3 regions of the Paenibacillus sp. 8b26 genome follow, and region 2 is predicted to be linked to each of the others. Evidence: a T-box and tRNA genes for the amino acid it is inferred to sense, from the RefSeq annotation. Region 2 holds a T-box; the other regions hold tRNA genes.
The links. The T-box of region 2 lies ahead of ileS (isoleucine--tRNA ligase). A T-box ahead of a tRNA ligase gene usually reads a tRNA of that ligase, here a tRNA-Ile.
Positions count from the first base shown of each region.

Region 1: it encodes a tRNA-Ile, which carries the amino acid that the T-box ahead of ileS (isoleucine--tRNA ligase) is inferred to sense. The anticodon was not compared.
Region 3: it encodes a tRNA-Ile, which carries the amino acid that the T-box ahead of ileS (isoleucine--tRNA ligase) is inferred to sense. The anticodon was not compared.

Region 1 is NZ_CP192445.1:3,068,701-3,071,977, forward strand. Features, by position in the region: rRNA gene ACQ4MX_RS14125 (23S ribosomal RNA) at 1-848, opposite strand, end outside; tRNA gene ACQ4MX_RS14130 (tRNA-Ala) at 1,105-1,180, opposite strand; tRNA gene ACQ4MX_RS14135 (tRNA-Ile) at 1,202-1,278, opposite strand; rRNA gene rrf (5S ribosomal RNA) at 1,317-1,433, opposite strand; rRNA gene ACQ4MX_RS14145 (16S ribosomal RNA) at 1,552-3,109, opposite strand.
Region 2 is NZ_CP192445.1:5,350,332-5,353,608, forward strand. Features, by position in the region: gene ACQ4MX_RS24860 (RNA-binding protein) at 1-610, shown strand, start outside; gene ACQ4MX_RS24865 (DivIVA domain-containing protein) at 782-1,291, shown strand; T-box leader at 1,457-1,743, shown strand; gene ileS (isoleucine--tRNA ligase) at 1,822-3,277, shown strand, end outside.
Region 3 is NZ_CP192445.1:4,078,250-4,081,526, reverse strand. Features, by position in the region: rRNA gene ACQ4MX_RS18825 (23S ribosomal RNA) at 1-1,777, opposite strand, end outside; tRNA gene ACQ4MX_RS18820 (tRNA-Ala) at 2,035-2,110, opposite strand; tRNA gene ACQ4MX_RS18815 (tRNA-Ile) at 2,132-2,208, opposite strand; rRNA gene rrf (5S ribosomal RNA) at 2,247-2,363, opposite strand; rRNA gene ACQ4MX_RS18805 (16S ribosomal RNA) at 2,482-3,277, opposite strand, start outside.

The DNA of each region.
Region 1 (3,277 bases), 2.3 Mb from region 2:
CCGGGTTCGATTGGAATTTCTCCGCTACCCCCACCTCATCCCCGCATTTTTCAACATGCGTGGGTTCGGGCCTCCAGTGCGTGTTACCGCACCTTCACCCTGGACAGGGGTAGATCACCCGGTTTCGGGTCTACGTCCACGTACTAAGTCGCCCTATTCAGACTCGCTTTCGCTGCGGCTTCAGCTCTTCACCTTAACCTTGCACGGGAACGTAACTCGCCGGTTCATTCTACAAAAGGCACGCCATCACCCATTAATAGGGCTCTGACTTCTTGTAAGCACACGGTTTCAGGATCTATTTCACTCCCCTTCCGGGGTGCTTTTCACCTTTCCCTCACGGTACTGCTTCACTATCGGTCGCCAGGGAGTATTTAGCCTTGGCAGATGGTCCTGCCGGATTCATACGGGGTTTCACGTGCCCCGCACTACTCGGGATCCGTCTCGGAGGGAACAAGTTTTGAATTACAGGGCTTTTACCTTCTCTGGCGGGCCTTTCCAGACCTCTTCATCTAACCGGTTCCTTTGTAACTCCATGTGAGACGTCCCACAACCCCAAGGAGCAAGCTCCTTGGTTTGGGCTAATCCGCGTTCGCTCGCCGCTACTGACGGAATCACTATTGTTTTCTCTTCCTCAGGGTACTTAGATGTTTCAGTTCCCCTGGTATGCCTCTGTTCTGCCTATGTATTCAGCAGAAAGTGACTGTCGATGAAGACAGCCGGGTTTCCCCATTCGGACATCCCCGGATCAAAGCTTGCTTACAGCTCCCCGAGGCTTTATCGTTGTTCGCCACGTCCTTCGTCGGCTCCTGGCGCCTAGGCATCCTCCGTGTGCTCTTTGTAGCTTAACCTAGCATTTACAAAGTAAATGCGATTTGTTTTGGATTTCGGTTCATCACCGAAGTGTGAATGAAATTCAAGACAGCTACCTTTATTTCACTTGTTTACACAAGATCAGCGTAAAGGAATATTCTAAAACGCAATTTCGTTTCGGTATCCAGTTTTCAAGGTGCAATACTGTTTCAAGGAAACAGTGACCTGTGTGATTATCAGCCCAACTCCGAAGAGTGGATGATCATCATGCAGTTTTTTTGATGAAGTTGTAATTGGTGGAGCCAAGCGGGATCGAACCGCTGACCTCCTGCTTGCAAGGCAGGCGCTCTCCCAGCTGAGCTATGGCCCCAAAAGGTGATATAAAGTTATATGGTGGGCCCTAGTGGACTCGAACCACCGACCTCACCCTTATCAGGGGTGCGCTCTAACCAGCTGAGCTAAGGGCCCATAATAAACCACCAAAGAAGTTCTTCTTTAGTGGTTGCGCTTGGCGACGTCCTACTCTCCCAGGACCCTGCGGTCCAAGTACCATCGGCGCTGGAGGGCTTAACGGTCGTGTTCGGGATGGGTACGTGTGGAACCCCTCCGCTATCGCCACCAAACGTTTGAGAGTTTGAGCTCTCAAAACTGAGCAACGAGTGAGTAACAGGCCTAAACCTGAGTTTTGAAGCTTACGCTTCATATTTGAATGTTTCCGTTGCAGGAAACGATTCTCCATAGAAAGGAGGTGATCCAGCCGCACCTTCCGATACGGCTACCTTGTTACGACTTCACCCCAATCATCTACCCCACCTTCGGCGGCTGGCTCCCTTGCGGGTTACCCCACCGACTTCGGGTGTTGTAAACTCTCGTGGTGTGACGGGCGGTGTGTACAAGACCCGGGAACGTATTCACCGCGGCATGCTGATCCGCGATTACTAGCAATTCCGACTTCATGCAGGCGAGTTGCAGCCTGCAATCCGAACTGAGACCGGCTTTTCTAGGATTCGCTCCAGATCGCTCTTTCGCTTCCCGTTGTACCGGCCATTGTAGTACGTGTGTAGCCCAGGTCATAAGGGGCATGATGATTTGACGTCATCCCCACCTTCCTCCGGTTTGTCACCGGCAGTCTGCTTAGAGTGCCCAGCTTGACCTGCTGGCAACTAAGCATAAGGGTTGCGCTCGTTGCGGGACTTAACCCAACATCTCACGACACGAGCTGACGACAACCATGCACCACCTGTCTCCCCTGTCCCGAAGGAAAGGTCTATCTCTAGACCGATCAGGGGGATGTCAAGACCTGGTAAGGTTCTTCGCGTTGCTTCGAATTAAACCACATACTCCACTGCTTGTGCGGGTCCCCGTCAATTCCTTTGAGTTTCAGTCTTGCGACCGTACTCCCCAGGCGGAATGCTTAATGTGTTAACTTCGGCACCAAGGGTATCGAAACCCCTAACACCTAGCATTCATCGTTTACGGCGTGGACTACCAGGGTATCTAATCCTGTTTGCTCCCCACGCTTTCGCGCCTCAGCGTCAGTTACAGCCCAGAGAGTCGCCTTCGCCACTGGTGTTCCTCCACATATCTACGCATTTCACCGCTACACGTGGAATTCCACTCTCCTCTTCTGCACTCAAGCTCCCCAGTTTCCAGTGCGACCCGAAGTTGAGCCTCGGGATTAAACACCAGACTTAAAGAGCCGCCTGCGCGCGCTTTACGCCCAATAATTCCGGACAACGCTTGCCCCCTACGTATTACCGCGGCTGCTGGCACGTAGTTAGCCGGGGCTTTCTTCTCAGGTACCGTCACTCTTATAGCAGTTACTCTACAAGACGTTCTTCCCTGGCAACAGAGCTTTACGATCCGAAAACCTTCATCACTCACGCGGCGTTGCTCCGTCAGGCTTTCGCCCATTGCGGAAGATTCCCTACTGCTGCCTCCCGTAGGAGTCTGGGCCGTGTCTCAGTCCCAGTGTGGCCGATCACCCTCTCAGGTCGGCTACGCATCGTCGCCTTGGTAGGCCTTTACCCCACCAACTAGCTAATGCGCCGCAGGCCCATCCATCAGTGACAGATTACTCCGTCTTTCCTCCCCTCCCCATGCAGGGAAAGGATGTATCCGGTATTAGCTACCGTTTCCGGTAGTTATCCCAGCCTGATGGGCAGGTTGCCTACGTGTTACTCACCCGTCCGCCGCTAGGTTGTTGTAGAAGCAAGCTTCTACAACAACCCCGCTCGACTTGCATGTATTAGGCACGCCGCCAGCGTTCGTCCTGAGCCAGGATCAAACTCTCCATTAAAGACCAACCGAAGTTGGTATATAGAAAGAGCGATGTGCTCATTTTGAAACTGACGAGATAAAATATCTCTTTTTGCTCCAGCTCCGTTCAGCCTTGCAGCATGTCCGAAACCTTCACGATTCACTCACTCGTTGTTCAGTTTTCAAAGATCAAACCTTCATATTCTCT
Region 2 (3,277 bases):
GATTAGGGTAGATGGCGGTTATGAGGTATCGGAACGAAAGCGGGCGCTAATAGCGCCCGATTATTCGTATGTGGACGGAGAGAATATGGGAATTCAGGTTCTTTCCGTCACGTCCGATGATCATAAAATTAACACGTTGGAGCACGGGGATTATCTGGGTGCAATATTAGGACTTGGAATCAAGCGTGGAAAAATAGGGGATATTCATGTGCTGGACGACGGGTGCCATGTATTGGTGGCTTCTGAGATCAGCGATTTTATTACGATGCATTTACAGCAGGTTCATCGTGTTCATGTGTGGACCGAACTGTTGCCTCCAGAAAATCTGCGGACGAAGGACGTTACATTGGAGCCGCTGGACCTGACGGTGGCTTCTTTGCGTCTGGATGGCATTGCCGGTGATGTGTACAAGCTCAGCCGGAGCAAGATTTTAACTCCGATCCGCGCCGGACGTTGCCGGGTGAATTGGAAGGTGGAGGAGAATCCATCCACTTTACTCAAGGCAGGGGACGTTATTTCCATGCAGGGATTTGGGCGTTTCAAAGTGCTGGAAACAGATGGAATGACAAAAAAGGGAAGATTCCGTGTCAAAATTGGCAAGTTTATATAGCTGAAGGCAGGAATCACGAGCTTTCTGTCGAAAGAATTAAGCTATAGCGAAGAACTGGAACGATTTTGCTCTGTACAGTATTCACAAAACGGGGTATGATGACCGATAGATGATAGTGAGCGTCGTGACGCGGAAAATGTTTTTTTGTCAATCTTATAGGAGGTGGACGGCATGCCATTAACGCCATTGGATATACATAACAAGGAATTTGCCCGCCGGCTTCGCGGTTATGACGAAGATCAGGTCAATGAATTTTTGGATCAGGTGATCAAGGATTACGAGGGCGTTATCCGTGAAAATAAAGAACTGAGTACACAGCTGTTGAATGTTCAGGAAAAGCTCGATCATTTTTCGACCATAGAGGATACGCTGAGCAAGACGATTATCGTGGCGCAAGAAGCGGCTGATGAAGTCCGTAACAACGCCAAGAAAGAATCGCAGCTCATCGTGAAGGAAGCGGAAAAAAATGCGGACCGTATTGTGAATGAAGCGTTGTCCAAATCCCGCAAAATTGCGTTGGAGGTCGAGGAACTGAAGAAGCAGGCTTCGATTTACCGGGCACGTTTTCGTACATTGGTGGAGGCGCAGCTTGACTTGTTAAGTCAGGACGGATGGGAAGCGCTTGAAAATCGTGAACGCGAAGTGCTGGAGCGCGAGCGTGAAATGAAAGAGATTTATTAATCGTCATCCCGAACGCGATTTCTGGGCCTTGTCAGGGTTGACTTTTATCTCCAAAGAGGCTATAACTGTAAATACTATACTGAATATCACATTACCCATTGAGGACATTGTGTTGTTATTCAGGGCAGCGAGCTGCTGATTTAATATCCCGATGAATTTAACATTTGGAATTCGTTGATGGGAACGAGTACGTCATGATTTTGTTCCTCAGAGAGTTGGCCTTTTTTCGGTGCAAGCCAACGTTCAGAACATGACAGAAGATCCTCCCTGAGAAGTGAGCTGAAGCGCTTGGATTTTATCCGGTGTGTGTAAGCATTCACCGTTCGCCATACGTTATAATGGCGCCCTGCTGTAGTTGAGTAGGGCTCGGAGAGCCGTAACGGGACCAGTCTTTTTGAGATGGTCTGTTTACGGAATCAGGGTGGTAACGCGAGCACAGTCTCGTCCCTTACAGGGACGGGGCTTTTTTGTTGCTTTTTTTCAGAGAATGCTACACCAACCAATGATGATCAGAGAGGGAGTATGACATTATGAACAGAGTAGATGTCAAAGAAAAGGCACGGTCCCGCGACCTGCGCATCCTGAGCAAATGGAAGCAGGAGGACACGTTCCGCAAAACGATCACGCATCGTGAGGGTAAGCCAAACTTTGTATTTTATGAAGGTCCGCCAACAGCTAATGGTAAACCGCATATCGGTCACATGCTGGGCCGTGTAATTAAGGATTTTGTCGGCCGTTACCAGACGATGAAGGGGTATCGTGTCGTACGTAAGGCGGGTTGGGATACCCATGGATTGCCGGTAGAATTGGGTGTACAGAAGCAACTGGGCATTTCCCATAAGCCTGAAATTGAGGAATACGGCGTTGAAAAGTTTATCAAAAAATGTAAAGCCAGCGTGTTTGAGTATGAGCAGCAATGGCGTGATCTGACCGAAGCTATTGGCTACTGGACAGACCTCGATAATCCATACATTACGCTGGATAATAACTATATCGAGAGTGTGTGGAACATTCTGGCGACGATTCACGAAAAGGATCTGCTGTATCGCGGTCATCGCGTAAGTCCGTATTGTCCAGATTGTCAAACAACGTTAAGTTCCCATGAAGTGGCACAGGGCTACAAAGACGTAAAAGACCTGAGTGCCACGGCCAAATTCAAGCTCCATAGCAGTGGTGAATATGTGCTGGCCTGGACGACAACACCTTGGACCTTGCCGAGTCACGTGGCACTTGCCGTCAATCCTGATCTGGAATACGCTCGTGTAAAACAGGAAGACGGTGTATACATCGTTGCCAAAAATCTCGTCGAAGATGTGATTAAAGGCGATCATGAAGTGATTGGCACGCTACCGGGTTCGGAACTGGTAGGTCAAACGTATACACCGCCATTTACTTATTTCCAAGTCGAGAAGGGCAATCAGATTCTGGGTGCGAAGTTCGTAACGGACTCCAGCGGTACAGGTATCGTTCATATGGCTCCTGCGCATGGTGAAGATGATTACCGGGTATGTCGTGAAAACGGCGTTGGATTCATCAATGTGGTGGATCTCCAAGGTAACTATGTAGAGGAAATCACTGATTTTGCAGGCCGTTTTGTAAAGGACTGTGATGTGGATATTGTTAAAATGCTGTCGGAAAAAGGCTTGCTGTACAGCAAGGAAAAATACGAGCATAGCTATCCGTTCTGCTGGCGCTGTGATACTCCGCTATTGTACTATGCCATGGATAGCTGGTTTATCAAAACAACTGCCATCAAGGATCAACTGATTGCCAACAATAACGAAGTTGAATGGTATCCGGGTCATATACGCGAAGGACGCTTCGGCAAGTTTTTGGAGGAATTGGTGGACTGGAACATCAGCCGTGATCGCTATTGGGGCACACCGCTGAATATCTGGGTTTGTGAAGAAACCGGAGAGCAGTTCGCTCCGCATAGTATTGCTGAACTACGGGAACGTGCGATTGGTGACGTACCAGCCGACATTG
Region 3 (3,277 bases), 1.3 Mb from region 2:
TCGGGCTATTCACCCTACCGAGGCACCCCTTCTCCCGAAGTTACGGGGTCATTTTGCCGAGTTCCTTAACGAGAGTTCTTCCGCGCGCCTTAGAATTCTCTTCTCGCCTACCTGTGTCGGTTTGCGGTACGGGCACCTTCTCCTGGCTAGAGGCTTTTCTTGGCAGTCTGAGATCATGACCTTCGCTACTGTAATTTTCGCTCCCCATCACAGCCCAGCCTTACGATGTGCGGATTTGCCTACACACCAGCCTCACTGCTTAGACGGACATCCATCAGTCCGCGTCACTACCCTACTGCGTCACCCCATTGCTCATAACGGATTACGGTGGTACAGGAATTTCGACCTGTTGTCCTTCGACTACGCCTATCGGCCTCGCCTTAGGTCCCGACTTACCCTGAGCGGACGAACCTTCCTCAGGAACCCTTAGGCTTTCGGCGGATCTGATTCTCACAGATCTTTTCGTTACTCATACCGGCATTCTCACTTGAATGCAGTCCAGCGCTCCTTACGGTACACCTTCAACCCACATTCAACGCTCCCCTACCCCTGATGCAAAGCATCAAGCCATAGCTTCGGTGGCGTGTTTAGCCCCGTTACATTTTCGGCGCAGAGTCACTCGACCAGTGAGCTATTACGCACTCTTTCAATGGTGGCTGCTTCTAAGCCAACATCCTGGTTGTCTGTGCAACTCCACATCCTTTCCCACTTAACACACACTTGGGGACCTTAGCTGATGGTCTGGGCTGTTTCCCTTTCGACAATGGATCTTAGCACTCACTGTCTGACTCCCGGAACTAAGTCTATGGCATTCGGAGTTTGACTGAGCTTGGTAACCCTTGCGGGCCCCGCACCCAATCAGTGCTCTACCTCCACGACTCTTATTCCGAGGCTAGCCCTAAAGCTATTTCGGGGAGAACCAGCTATCTCCGGGTTCGATTGGAATTTCTCCGCTACCCCCACCTCATCCCCGCATTTTTCAACATGCGTGGGTTCGGGCCTCCAGTGCGTGTTACCGCACCTTCACCCTGGACAGGGGTAGATCACCCGGTTTCGGGTCTACGTCCACGTACTAAGTCGCCCTATTCAGACTCGCTTTCGCTGCGGCTTCAGCTCTTCACCTTAACCTTGCACGGGAACGTAACTCGCCGGTTCATTCTACAAAAGGCACGCCATCACCCATTAATAGGGCTCTGACTTCTTGTAAGCACACGGTTTCAGGATCTATTTCACTCCCCTTCCGGGGTGCTTTTCACCTTTCCCTCACGGTACTGCTTCACTATCGGTCGCCAGGGAGTATTTAGCCTTGGCAGATGGTCCTGCCGGATTCATACGGGGTTTCACGTGCCCCGCACTACTCGGGATCCGTCTCGGAGGGAACAAGTTTTGAATTACAGGGCTTTTACCTTCTCTGGCGGGCCTTTCCAGACCTCTTCATCTAACCGGTTCCTTTGTAACTCCATGTGAGACGTCCCACAACCCCAAGGAGCAAGCTCCTTGGTTTGGGCTAATCCGCGTTCGCTCGCCGCTACTGACGGAATCACTATTGTTTTCTCTTCCTCAGGGTACTTAGATGTTTCAGTTCCCCTGGTATGCCTCTGTTCTGCCTATGTATTCAGCAGAAAGTGACTGTCGATGAAGACAGCCGGGTTTCCCCATTCGGACATCCCCGGATCAAAGCTTGCTTACAGCTCCCCGAGGCTTTATCGTTGTTCGCCACGTCCTTCGTCGGCTCCTGGCGCCTAGGCATCCTCCGTGTGCTCTTTGTAGCTTAACCTAGCATTTACAAAGTAAATGCGATTTGTTTTGGATTTCGGTTCATCACCGAAGTGTGAATGAAATTCAAGACAGCTACCTTTATTTCACTTGTTTACACAAGATCAGCGTAAAGGAATATTCTAAAACGCAATTTCGTTTCGGTATCCAGTTTTCAAGGTGCAATACTGTTTCAAGGAAACAGTGACCTGTGTGATTATCAGCCCAACTCCGAAGAGTGGATGATCATCATGCAGTTTTTTTTGATGAAGTTGTAATTGGTGGAGCCAAGCGGGATCGAACCGCTGACCTCCTGCTTGCAAGGCAGGCGCTCTCCCAGCTGAGCTATGGCCCCAAAAGGTGATATAAAGTTATATGGTGGGCCCTAGTGGACTCGAACCACCGACCTCACCCTTATCAGGGGTGCGCTCTAACCAGCTGAGCTAAGGGCCCATAATAAACCACCAAAGAAGTTCTTCTTTAGTGGTTGCGCTTGGCGACGTCCTACTCTCCCAGGACCCTGCGGTCCAAGTACCATCGGCGCTGGAGGGCTTAACGGTCGTGTTCGGGATGGGTACGTGTGGAACCCCTCCGCTATCGCCACCAAACGTTTGAGAGTTTGAGCTCTCAAAACTGAGCAACGAGTGAGTAACAGGCCTAAACCTGAGTTTTGAAGCTTACGCTTCATATTTGAATGTTTCCGTTGCAGGAAACAATTCTCCATAGAAAGGAGGTGATCCAGCCGCACCTTCCGATACGGCTACCTTGTTACGACTTCACCCCAATCATCTACCCCACCTTCGGCGGCTGGCTCCCTTGCGGGTTACCCCACCGACTTCGGGTGTTGTAAACTCTCGTGGTGTGACGGGCGGTGTGTACAAGACCCGGGAACGTATTCACCGCGGCATGCTGATCCGCGATTACTAGCAATTCCGACTTCATGCAGGCGAGTTGCAGCCTGCAATCCGAACTGAGACCGGCTTTTCTAGGATTCGCTCCAGATCGCTCTTTCGCTTCCCGTTGTACCGGCCATTGTAGTACGTGTGTAGCCCAGGTCATAAGGGGCATGATGATTTGACGTCATCCCCACCTTCCTCCGGTTTGTCACCGGCAGTCTGCTTAGAGTGCCCAGCTTGACCTGCTGGCAACTAAGCATAAGGGTTGCGCTCGTTGCGGGACTTAACCCAACATCTCACGACACGAGCTGACGACAACCATGCACCACCTGTCTCCCCTGTCCCGAAGGAAAGATCTATCTCTAGACCGATCAGGGGGATGTCAAGACCTGGTAAGGTTCTTCGCGTTGCTTCGAATTAAACCACATACTCCACTGCTTGTGCGGGTCCCCGTCAATTCCTTTGAGTTTCAGTCTTGCGACCGTACTCCCCAGGCGGAATGCTTAATGTGTTAACTTCGGCACCAAGGGTATCGAAACCCCTAACACCTAGCATTCATCGTTTACGGCGTGGACTACCAGGGTATCTAATCCTGTTTGCTCCCCACGCTTTCGCGCCTCAGCGTC